DNA from 3 places in the Enterobacter sp. RIT637 genome. Region 3 is predicted to be linked to each of the others. Evidence: predicted binding sites of a transcription regulator. Region 3 holds the regulator's gene; each other region holds the start of a gene.
What was found. The regulator PurR, encoded in region 3, represses purine synthesis genes. The targets are predictions, from matches to a motif close to CANGCAAACGTTTGCNTG.
Positions count from the first base shown of each region.

Region 1: a site for PurR is predicted at 1,694-1,711, ahead of purL (phosphoribosylformylglycinamidine synthase). Genes of this name have one in related genera too.
Region 2: a site for PurR is predicted at 2,321-2,338, ahead of purE (5-(carboxyamino)imidazole ribonucleotide mutase). Genes of this name have one in related genera too.

Region 1 is NZ_JAIHAZ010000004.1:241,379-245,508, forward strand. It holds gene purL (phosphoribosylformylglycinamidine synthase) at 1-1,608, opposite strand, end outside; gene mltF (membrane-bound lytic murein transglycosylase MltF) at 1,876-3,426, shown strand; gene tadA (tRNA adenosine(34) deaminase TadA) at 3,314-3,820, opposite strand; gene yfhb (phosphatidylglycerophosphatase C) at 3,878-4,130, opposite strand, start outside.
Region 2 is NZ_JAIHAZ010000013.1:18,416-22,545, reverse strand. It holds gene mnmH (tRNA 2-selenouridine(34) synthase MnmH) at 1-592, opposite strand, end outside; gene purK (5-(carboxyamino)imidazole ribonucleotide synthase) at 677-1,744, opposite strand; gene purE (5-(carboxyamino)imidazole ribonucleotide mutase) at 1,741-2,250, opposite strand; gene K5E19_RS17225 (YdgH/BhsA/McbA-like domain containing protein) at 2,422-2,631, opposite strand; gene lpxH (UDP-2,3-diacylglucosamine diphosphatase) at 2,771-3,493, opposite strand; gene ppiB (peptidylprolyl isomerase B) at 3,497-3,991, opposite strand.
Region 3 is NZ_JAIHAZ010000001.1:461,185-465,314, forward strand. It holds gene punC (purine nucleoside transporter PunC) at 1-677, opposite strand, end outside; gene punR (DNA-binding transcriptional activator PunR) at 792-1,703, shown strand; gene purR (HTH-type transcriptional repressor PurR) at 1,720-2,745, opposite strand; gene K5E19_RS02255 (YnhF family membrane protein) at 3,043-3,132, shown strand; gene K5E19_RS02260 (MFS transporter) at 3,299-4,130, shown strand, end outside.

The DNA.
Region 1 (4,130 bases), on a different contig from region 3:
GCCCGGCTCGTCGCTCAGGATGTCGCGCAGGTTGAAACGGCCACCGCGGCCACCGTCGCTCACCAGCTCCGGCATGGCGTTAGACAGGCCGCCCGCGCCCACGTCGTGGATGAAGAGGATCGGGTTGGCATCGCCCAGCTGCCAGCAGCGGTCGATCACTTCCTGGCAGCGGCGCTCCATCTCAGGGTTGTCGCGCTGCACGGAGGCGAAGTCGAGATCCGCGTCAGACTGGCCGGAGGCCATAGAAGAAGCCGCGCCGCCGCCCAGACCGATGTTCATCGCCGGGCCGCCGAGCACAATCAGCTTCGCGCCGACGACAATCTCGCCTTTCTGCACGTGATCGGCACGGATGTTGCCGATCCCACCCGCCAGCATGATCGGTTTGTGGTAGCCGCGCAGCTCTTCGCCGTTGTGGCTGTCCACTTTCTCTTCATAGGTACGGAAGTAACCGTTCAGCGCCGGACGGCCAAACTCGTTGTTGAATGCCGCGCCGCCCAGCGGGCCTTCGGTCATGATATCCAGGGCGGTCACGATGCGCTCAGGCTTGCCGAAATCTTCTTCCCACGGCTGTTCAAAGCCCGGGATACGCAGGTTGGATACGGAGAAACCGACCAGACCCGCTTTCGGTTTAGCGCCACGACCGGTCGCACCTTCGTCACGGATTTCACCGCCGGAGCCGGTCGCCGCACCCGGCCACGGGGAGATCGCCGTCGGGTGGTTGTGGGTTTCCACTTTCATCAGGATATGCGCGGGCTCCTGATGGAAGTCATAGCGCCCTGCTTCGCGATCGGCGAAGAAGCGGCCCACCTCGGAACCTTCCATCACCGCGGCGTTGTCTTTATAGGCAGACAACACGTGGTCAGGGGTTTGTTCCATGGTGTTTTTGATCATTTTGAACAGCGACTTCGGCTGCTGTTCGCCGTCAATAATCCAGTCGGCGTTGAAAATCTTGTGGCGGCAGTGCTCAGAGTTAGCCTGCGCGAACATGTAGAGTTCGATGTCGTTCGGGTTGCGGTTGAGCTTAACGAACGCATCCTGCAGGTAGTCGATTTCGTCTTCTGCCAGCGCCAGGCCGAGACGCAGGTTGGCGTCAATCAGCGCCTGACGGCCCTGCTCCAGCAGGTCTACGCTCTGTACCGGCGCAGGCTGATGGTGTGAGAACAGCTTCTGCGCGTCGTCGAGAGAGGCAAATACGCTCTCCATCATGCGGTCGTGCAGTTCAGCCGCAACCGCCTGCCACTGCGCGTCGCTCAGGGTAGAGGCTTCAACATAGTAAGCCACACCGCGCTCCAGACGGTTAATCTGGCTCAGACCACAGTTGTGGGCGATGTCGGTGGCTTTGGAAGACCAGGGGGAGATGGTACCCGGACGCGGCGTCGCGAGGATCAGTTTGCCGGTTGGCGTATGGCTGCTCAGGCTTGGACCATACTTGAGCAGGCGTTCCAGCTGTACGCGCTCCTCTGCATTCAGGGGGGCATTCAGGTCAGCAAAATGGACATACTCAGCGTAAATATTGCTTACCGGAAGGTCGGCCGCCTGAAAACGTGCCAGCAGTTTGGTAATACGGAAGGCAGACAGTGCAGGCGAACCACGCAGAATTTCCATCATAAGTCTCTCGTCTTCGAAGCGCCGGGGCGCTTACAGTGTGCGCAAGGGGGGAAAACGGGCGTCATTATAGAGAATCCTGAGCGCCGACGAAACCGTTTGCGTCGAAATAAAATTTGCACAGCGGTTTAACAATAGGTGTGACCTGTCTCTCTAATTTGTTGCCAAGTGGCGTAACTTTGCGCAAAATGCCGCTCATTCAATGGCAAACCTTATTCTTAACATGGCTACAGCACACTGAGGCAACCGGCGTCGCAGAGAATTAACTAATTGAAAAAATTAAAGATTAATTATCTGCTCATCGGCATTGTTACGTTGCTGCTGGCAGTGGCCCTCTGGCCTTCTATCCCCTGGTTCGGTAAAGCCGAAAACCGTATCGCCGCCATTCAGGAGCGGGGGGAATTGCGCGTCAGTACCCTCTCCTCTCCGCTGATTTACGGCGACATCAACGGCAAAACCATTGGCCTGGATTATGAACTGGCCCAGCAGTTTGCCGACTATCTGGGTGTTAAGCTCAAAATTACCGTGCGCCAGAACATCAGCCAGCTGTTCGATGACCTGGATAACGACGACGCCGATATCCTTGCTGCCGGGCTGGTGTACAACAGCGAGCGCAGCAAGAACTACCAGCCGGGCCCGACCTACTACTCTGTTTCCCAGCAGCTGGTTTACCGCGTGGGAAGCGTGCGCCCTCGCTCGCTCGCCACTATTAATGAGCAACAGCTGACGATTGCCCCCGGCCATGTCGTGATTGACGACCTGCGCGCCCTCAAAGAGAAAAAGTTTCCTGACCTGAGCTGGACGGTTGACCCAAAACTGGGTACCACAGAACTGCTTGATCAGGTTAAAGACAAAAAGCTGGCCTATACCATTGCGGATTCGGTGGCGATCAGCCTTTTCCAGCGCGTGCACCCTGAAATCGCCGTGGCGCTGGATGTGACTGACGAACAGCCGGTGACCTGGTTCACCCAACTGGATAACGATCAGACCCTCTCTGCGGCCATGCTCGATTTCTATAACACCATCAATGAAGACGGGACGCTGGCGCGCCTGGAAGAAAAATACCTCGGCCACGGTGACGACTTCGATTACGTCGATACCCGCAGCTTCCTGCGTGCAGTTGATAGCGTGCTGCCGGACCTGCAGCCGCTGTTCGAAAAATACGCCCAGGAAATTGACTGGAAGCTGCTGGCGGCGATCTCGTATCAGGAATCCCACTGGGATACTCAGGCTACCTCTCCGACCGGCGTGCGTGGTCTCATGATGCTGACGAAAAATACCGCGCTGAGTTTGGGTGTTAATGACCGTACCGACGCGGAGCAAAGCATCAGCGGCGGCGCGCAGTATTTACAGGATATGATGGCCAAAGTACCTGAGACCGTGCCGGAAGAAGAGCGGATTTGGTTTGCACTGGCCGCCTACAACATGGGCTATGCGCATATGCTGGACGCGCGCGCGCTGACGGCAAAAACCAAAGGTAACCCGGACAGCTGGTCTGATGTAAAACAGCGTCTGCCGCTGCTGAGCCAGAAACCGTGGTACACCAGGCTGACGTACGGCTATGCGCGCGGGCATGAAGCCTATGCCTACGTTGAAAACATTCGTAAGTATCAGATAAGCCTGGTGGGGTATCTGCTGGAGAAAGAGAAAGAGGCGGCAGAAGCTAAACAGCTGGCTCAGAGCTACCCGGTGGTCGCACCGGACGAACTTAATCGTCCGCCCGCTTCAATTCTGCCTTTTGTTGCTTTTTCTGCTGCCGGCGCATTCGAAAGAAGTCACTCAGCAGACCCGAACACTCTGGTGCAAGTACCCCACCGATAGTCTGCACCTGGTGGTTCATCCCCGGATGGCCGAGCACGTCCATTAGCGAACCGGCCGCGCCTGTTTTTTCATCCCGCGCACCAAATACCAGCGTACCGATACGACTGTGCACCATCGCGCCGGAACACATGACGCAGGGTTCAAGGGTGACGTACAGGGTAGTATCGAGCAGACGATAGTTTTGCAGTACCAGCCCGCCCTGACGAAGCGCCATAATTTCGGCGTGCGCGGTAGGATCGTGGCGGCCAATGGGGCGGTTCCACCCTTCGCCAATCACCTGATTATTATGAACCAGCACCGCGCCCACGGGCACTTCGCCCTCTTCCCAGGCACGTTGAGCCAGCGTGAGCGCGTGGCGCATCCAGTATTCATGATTGAGTTCAGGGTTGGACAACGGTTGATACTCCAGTCGAAAAGCGGGCGGCATTATACACAGCCGCTATGGATAAGACTATTCGAGTTGCTGAAGTTCACCTGACGGCGTGACGCGCCAGCGGTGCTGGCAAAAATAGAGCAGCGGGTTGTCCTGCTTGCTGTCGCTGTAGCCGCTGTACAGGCGCAGCGGCGTGCCGATACGCTTCTCCAGTTGGACCACTTTCTCGTGCCCCAGGCAGCGCATAGTCAGCACCCAGCCGCCGTAAGCGCGGGAGATTTGCGTGGCGATAAGATTCACGCGCGGCAGCCATGGCGTATCAAAATAGACC
Region 2 (4,130 bases), on a different contig from region 3:
ACAGCTCAACCGCAAGGTGGTTTTCAAAGCTGGCCTGGGAAAGCTGCGGCGTGAGCGTGCGGCCAAACGACGAACCGCGATGGTGCGCCAGCCCTTCCAGATCGATGCCCTGTGCGTGCTGCTTCACCAGCAGCGTTTTACCGTTTCCGGTGCAGCCGCCGATAAGCACCATCGGCTTTTGCGACTGCTCAATCGTCACCTGAATCGCCGTCTGACGCAGGGCCTTATAGCCGCCGCGGATCAGCGGGTAGTCGACACCCGCCTCTTTCAGCCAGGCCTGGGAGATATGCGAGCGCTGGCCGCCGCGCGCGCAGCAGAGAAAGCCCTCAGGATGGGCAAGGCTGGCTTCCCGCCAGGCGTTGATGCGTGCCTCACGCGTCTTGCCGTTTACCAGGCTATGGCCGAGCGCCAGCGCGGCGTCCGGTCCCTGACGTTTATAGCAGGTCCCGACGGCGGCACGCTCGTCGTCGTTCATTAAGGGCAGGTTGACTGCCGCAGGCATCGCGCCCTGGGCAAATTCGATCGGCGCGCGAACGTCGATTAAAGGGGTATCAGACGCGAGGATCGCGCGATAGTCCGTTCCATCGTTCATGGTTATTCCAGAAGAAAACTCAGCAGCAATGGGCGGGGATTGTACGCCGGGGAAGGGGAAGGTCAACTCCCCGGCGCAGATGTCTTACTTGAGCTTTGACTGTGCCCAGACAATTCCGCTCGCATATTCCGGCGGCAGGAGAGGAACGATCGCTTCCAGCGTGGCGCTCAGGCGATCGGTATCGGTGTCGTTCAGGTTAAGGTGACCGACCTTACGACCCGCGCGAACCTCTTTGTCATACCAGTGCAGATGCACCAGCGGCAGCTTCAGCCAGTCGTAGTTCAGATCGGTGCCGATCAGGTTGATCATCACCGACGGGCTGTTCACCACCGGCTGCGGCAGCGGCAGCTCGGTGATTGCGCGCAGGTGCAGCTCGAACTGGCTGATGGACGCGCCGTTTTGCGTCCAGTGGCCGCTGTTGTGCACCCGCGGCGCCAACTCGTTGATCAGCAGACCTGACGGGGTGATAAAGCACTCCATCGCCATGACGCCCACATAGCCCAGCTCGTGCATGATGGCTGAGAGCATCTCTTCCGCCTGCGCCTGCTGGTCGGCATTGGCGTGCGGGAAAGCGACGCTGGTGCGCAGAATGCCGTCCTGGTGCAGGTTATGCGTCAGCGGGTAAAACACCGTGCGACCATCGTGCCCGCGCGCGCCAACCAGCGACACTTCACCGCTGAAGTTAATGCCCTGCTCAACGATGCACTCGCCGTAGCTGTCGTCCGGCAGTTCTGCCGTTTCATCTGCGCGCAGACGCCACTGGCCGCGGCCGTCGTAACCGCCCACGCGGCGCTTCACGATTGCCAGCTCGCCCAGCATCGCGAAAACATCATTCCATTCGCTTTTATCGGACAGGAGCTGCCACGGCGCGGTCGGCAGACCGAGCTTGTCGAACAGCTGCTTTTGCGTCAGACGGTCGGCAATGATCGGGAACACGTCGCGGTTAACGAAGGCGTTATGACGCGCCAGCTCGCGGGTCAGCGCGGTTTCCGGCCAGCGTTCGATCTCGGCGGTAATCACGCTCTGGTGGAACGGTACGGCTTCAGGTTCAGCATCCAGCCCGACGGGCCAGACGGCAATACCCAGCGGCTCACCGGCCTGACGCAGCATGCGGCCTAGCTGGCCGTTACCGAGGACGCAAACCTGCTTCATGCCGCACCCCGCGGGTCTGGATTGTCCAGCACTTCGTCGGTCTGGGCTTTACGCCAGTCCGCCAGGCGCTGATGCAATGCTTTATCGTGCGTCGCAAGAATTTGCGCCGCCAGCAGGGCTGCGTTCGCCGCGCCCGCTTTGCCAATCGCCAGCGTGCCGACAGGAATACCGCGCGGCATCTGAACGATGGAGTAGAGGCTATCCACACCGCTTAACGCGGCGCTTTGTACCGGGACGCCCAGAACCGGCACCAGGGTTTTGGCGGCAATCATGCCCGGCAGATGTGCTGCGCCGCCCGCGCCGGCAATGATCACCTCATAACCGTTCTCTTCGGCGCTTTCGGCGAAGCTGAACAGTTTGTCCGGTGTACGGTGCGCGGAGACCACTTCAACGTGGTGCGGAACATTCAGGATTTCAAAGATTTCGGCGGCGAACTGCATGGTAGCCCAGTCGCTTTTGGACCCCATCACGATGGCGACACGCGCCGGATTATTGCGGGAAGACATGCGTCTTAAAACTCCTGTGGTGCGAAACACACTGCTTTCGAGGGCACAGAGAATAGCATGTTATACGGGCAAGGAAAACGGTTGCGCGGTTAAATCTTGAGCCGTTGTTGCCATCAATTCATAACAAAACAGACCGCGTTCTGGCGGTCTGTTTTCGTCAATCGGCAATGATTATTTAGTCAGTTGTGCGGTCATGTAAACGCGGTTGTCGACCTTCGCGCTCGTAATTTTATAAGAGGCACCCTGTTCGGCGGCCTGCGCGGCAATTTTCGCTTCTGCGCGGTCAAGGGTAGAGGCGGTTGCGCTCACGCTCTGCGCAAAAGAACCGAAAGAAACCAGGGAGAGGGCAGCAACTGCAACGAAAGTTTTGATGGATTTCATGGTCGTATTCCTTAAGTATTTTGTCTGGGATAGGGCATGTTGCCCTGATGTGATAAATAATAGGCCGACCACGGGCTGATTAAAATCGAAACAATTTGCCGATATCGTTCAAAAAAATAGAATGAATTGTGAGGAGGGATTAAAACGGAAACGCGATCAGCTCTACGCCTTCCGGCGTGACTTTGACCATTGACCCCTCAGTGTGCCACGCGCCCAGCACCACGCGATGGGCGGGTTCGCCGTTGGTCATCAGAGTATGGACATCAGGACGATGGGTATGCCCGTGGATAAGCCACTGGACGTGGTGTTTTTCCATCACGTCGACCACCGCCTGCGGGTTAACGTCCATGATGGTCATGGATTTACTGCTGTTGGCGGCTTTGCTGCCTGCGCGCATTTTGGCGGCGATACGGCTGCGGATAAACAGCGGCAGGGCGAGGAACAGCGTCTGGATCCACGGAGTGTGGACTTTGGCGCGAAACGCCTGGTAGCCGGTATCGTCGGTGCAGAGCGTGTCGCCGTGCATGATCAGGACCTTGCGGCCATAGAGGTCGAGCACCTGCTCTTCCGGCAGCAGCGTCATGCCGCTTTCGCGGGCGTAGCGCTTGCCGATCAGGAAATCACGGTTGCCGTGGATGAAGTAGCAGGGGACGCCGGAATCCACCAGCGTTTTAATGGCCGAAGCCATTTCACGGTGCAGCGGGTTAGGGTCGTCGTCGCCAATCCAGGCTTCAAAGAGGTCGCCCAGAATGTACAGCGCGTCGGCGTTTTTCGCTTCACCGCGTAAAAAACGCAGAAAACCGGCGGTAATCGCCGGTTCTTCTGTTTGCAGATGCAGATCCGCAATAAAGAGTGTCGCCACGAATTACTCGCTGACGGTCACGCTTGTAATCACTACGTCTTCTTTAGGAACGTCCTGGTGCATACCGCTGCGGCCAGTAGAGACGGCTTTGATCTTGTCAACCACGTCCATACCTTCAACCACTTCTGCGAATACGCAGTAGCCCCAACCCTGCAGGCTTTCGCCGGAGAAGTTCAGGAAGTCGTTGTCAGCCACGTTGATGAAGAACTGCGCGGTTGCAGAGTGTGGTGCCTGAGTACGGGCCATCGCCAGCGTACCACGGGTGTTTTTCAGACCGTTGTTCGCTTCGTTTTTGATCGCTTCTTTGGTCTCTTTCTGGTTCATGCCAGGTTCAAAACCGCCGCCCTGGATCATGAAGCCGTTGATCACGCGGTGGAAAATGGTGTTGTTGTAGAAACCTTCGCGGCAGTAGTCCAGGAAGTTTTTAACTGTTTCAGGCGCTTTGTCATCAAAGGTCTTGATTACGATATCGCCATGATTAGTGTGGAAAGTAACCATTTTTGCATCCTGTTCCGTTATTGTGGTACGTCGACCCGCGTTCGGGTCATCTATAGGGGCTTGTTATAGCATAACCACAGGATGCGATCACCTTGCATTGTGTGCTGCTTCGGGTTTGAATTACGGGTAGAATACCCGG
Region 3 (4,130 bases):
CCAGTCAGCCACGCGAAGAAACTGGCGGAACAGGCTGCGTAAATCAGGACGTTGCCGCGATAGGCTTTTGACCGCAGCAGCGAGGCAAAGGTAATCGGCTTCGCGTCAGGATGCGTCTCTTTTTTATGCGCAGGCTTGAGGAAGAACGCGGGCAGCATCAGTACCAGGGTAATGGCAAAGAGCGTGGCGAAAATCGCCTGCCAGTCGAAATGGGCGAGGATCCAGCTTCCGAGCAACGGGGCAAGGGCAGGCGAGAGACCGACCAGCGGCATAATGGTGGCGAAAATTCGGTTAGTGCGGGATGCCGGATAATAATCGGTCACCAGCGCCTGCCAGGTCACCGCTGCAGCACAGACGCCAACGGCCTGAATGAAACGCAGTACCAGCAGCCAGGTGGCATCGCGTACCCACAGCATGCCGAGGCAACCCACGGCAAAAATAGCCAGACCCAGTAGCAGCACCGGTTTACGACCAAAGCGATCGGAGAGCGGCCCCCAGAGCAGCTGCGCGAAGGCAAAACCGGCGAGGAACAGGCTCAGGCTGGCGCTGATAGCGGCTGCGGGGGTTTGCAGATCTTCCTGCATCGCGGCAAACGCGGGCAGATACATGTCGGTCGCTAAAAAGCCCAGCACGCTTAAGCCGCCGAGCCAGACTAAAAATCCTTTCCTGGGTTGCATTCTTTTATTCTCCTGAGGAGGCAGGTGTACGTTGGCGCAGAGTGTAGGGAGTGCAAAGCGGCTTGTGAAACGCTAATATTTGTCGAGTGCATTCAAATTTTTTGCAGGCAGAACATGTGGTCAGATTATTCTCTTGAAGTTGTCGATGCTGTTGCCCGTAACGGCAGTTTCACCGGTGCCGCGCAGGAGTTACACCGCGTACCCTCGGCGATCAGCTACACCGTGCGTCAGCTGGAAGAGTGGCTGGCGGTTCCGCTGTTCGAGCGGCGTCATCGCGACGTGGAATTAACGCCCGCAGGCGCGTGGTTTTTGAAGGAAGGGCGTTCTGTTATCAAAAAAATGCAGATCACCCGCGAGCAGTGTCAGCAGATCGCGAACGGCTGGCGCGGCCATCTCTCCATCGCGGTGGATAATATCGTTAAGCCGGAACGGACCCGGCAGATGATCGTGGATTTCTATCGTCATTTTTCTGATGTCGAACTGCGGGTCTCCCAGGAGGTGTTCAACGGCGTCTGGGACGCGCTGGCGGATGGCAGGGTTGAGATGGCGATTGGGGCCACGCAGGCGATCCCCGTTGGGGGACGCTATGCGTTTCGCGATATGGGGATGCTGAGCTGGACCTGCGTTGTCGCCAGCGATCATCCGCTGGCGACAATGGAAGGCCCTCTCAGCGATGACACGCTGCGCAACTGGCCGTCGCTAGTGCTGGAAGATACCTCGCGCTCGCTGCCCAAGCGCATTACCTGGCTGCTGGACAACCAGCGTCGCGTGGTGGCCCCTGACTGGGAATCGTCGGCAACCTGTCTTTCTGCGGGGCTGTGCGTGGCGATGGTGCCCGTACACTTCGCGCGTCCGCGTATCGATACCGGCGAGTGGACAGCGCTAACGCTGGAAAATCCGTTCCCGGATGCGGCCTGCTGTCTGACCTGGCAGCAAAACGACGTATCGCCTGCGATGGCCTGGCTGCTGGATTATCTGGGAGACAGCGAAACGTTGAATCGGGAGTGGCTACGGGAGCCAGCATAACTGGCTCCGTAAGCGATTAACGGCGATAGTCGCGGAACGGACCGTCCGCCACGGAGCGGCGCTCAATGAGGCGCGGGTGAACTTCAATCGACTGGGATTCTTCACGCTTGTTGACGATCCTGTCCATCAGCATGTTGAAAGCCGTTTCGCCCAGTGAATCTTTTGGCTGGTGAATGGTGGTCAGCGCCGGGGTGAAGAAGCGCGCGTTACGCACGTTGTCATACCCGATCACGGAAATATCCTGCGGCACCCGCAGGCCCAGCTCGTCGGCGGCGCAGAGCGCGCCCATCGCCATAATATCGCCGCCACAGAAAACGGCCGTCGGGCGATGCGGTTGGGAGACAATCTGCTGCATTGCGCGGTAGCCGGATTCCGGCTCAAAGTCGCCCTGAACAATCCAGTTTTCCGGCACGGTGATGAGCGCCTCTTCCATTGCCTTCATAAACCCGGCCAGACGGCCCGCACCGGTGTTGCGTTCCAGCGGCCCCGGGATCACGCCAATCTCGCGGTGACCGCGTTCGATCAGATAACGACCGGCCATATAGCCGCCTTCAAAGGCATTATCGATAACGGAATCGGTGAAATCCGCGCGCGCTTCGCCCCAGTCCATCACCACCATCGGAATGTGGCGATACTCTTCCAGCATAGAAAGCACGGACTCTGGGTACTCAGAACACATCACCAGCAGGCCATCGACGCGCTTTTGCGCCATCATCGACAGGTAGGCGCGCTGCTTCTCGATGCTGTTCCACGCGTTGCCCAGAATCAGCGTATAGCCTTTCTGGAAGCAGTTTTTCTCAACGGCTTCGATGATTTCGGCAAAATAGGCCGCTTCGCTGCTGGTCGCCAGCAAGCCAATCGACTTGGTGTGATTCACCTTCAGGCTGCGCGCAACCGCACTTGGGGAGTAATGTAACTCCTTGATCGCCGCCCAGACGGCGTTGCGCGTCTCTTCCGCGACGAAGCGGGTTTTGTTAATTACATGTGATACGGTTGTAGTGGAAACGTTTGCGCGTTTTGCTACGTCTTTTATTGTTGCCATTCAATGTCACTCCAGACCATATCCTAAACTCCTGAAAAACTTGAAGGTAAACGTTTGCCTTCTCTCACCCTTATTACGCAATCTTGAGTTGCGACACGCCGGGAAAACGACACAGGACGTCAGGAGGGGGTCAATGGCCGGTACGCTAATAAATTTAGCGTGGAATTTTGTCCTATCTTGATGAAAAGGGGAAGAGCTAAAGTGGATATCAGTTTAAATCCAGGAAGATTTTTGACGTAAACTGTGTAAAAATGAGCAAGCTCACTTTTCGTGGGGTGATTAAAAGGAGAAAAATTGATGAGTTCCGATCTGAAGTTTTCGCTGGTGACCACCTTTATCGTGCTGGCATTGATTGTTGCCGGTGGTTTGACGGCTGCGCTGCATTGATTTACGCGGGGGGGAGAGTCCTCTCCCTCCTCATTTGCTTCCTATTGTTACCTCTCCGGCAAAAATCTTTTGCCAAAATGTTAACTTCTCAAATTTTGTGATTGATGTCATGCTTTTGACTTCTTTGTTCTGTGTCGCTTGATGACACGGCATCCGGAGTTGACTCATGAAAATCAATTTTCCTCTGCTGGCCCTGGCGATTGGCGCTTTTGGGATTGGCACCACTGAATTCTCCCCCATGGGGTTACTGCCTGTTATCGCACGCGGCGTGGACGTCTCTATTCCTGCTGCCGGGATGTTAATTAGCGCCTATGCCATCGGCGTGATGGTCGGGGCCCCGCTGATGACGCTGCTGCTGTCGCACCGCGCACGTCGCAATGCGCTGATATTTTTAATGGTGATCTTTACGCTGGGCAACGTGCTCTCCGCAATTGCGCCGGATTACACCACCCTGATGCTGTCGCGTATTCTGACCAGCCTGAACCATGGCGCATTTTTCGGTCTGGGCTCGGTTGTTGCGGCAAGCGTGGTTCCGAAGCACAAGCAGGCCAGCGCGGTGGCGACCATGTTTATGGGGCTGACTATCGCCAACATAGGCGGTGTGCCGGCGGCCACCTGGCTGGGTGAAGTGATTGGCTGGCGAATGTCTTTCCTGGCGACAGCCGGGCTGGGCGTGGTGGCGATGGTGGCGTTGTTCTTCTCCTTACCGAAAGGGAGCGCCGGTGAACGTCCTGACGTGCGTAAAGAGCTGTCGGTGCTGATGCGTCCTCAGGTGCTTTCCGCGTTGCTGACCACGGTGCTGGGGGCCGGTGCGATGTTTACGCTCTACACCTATATTTCACCGGTGCTGCACGATATCACCCACGCGACGCCGATCTTTATTACCGCGATGCTGGTGCTGATTGGCGTGGGCTTCTCTATCGGTAACTATCTGGGCGGGAAGCTGGCCGATCGTTCCGTGAGCGGTACGCTGAAAGGCTTTTTAACCCTGCTGATTG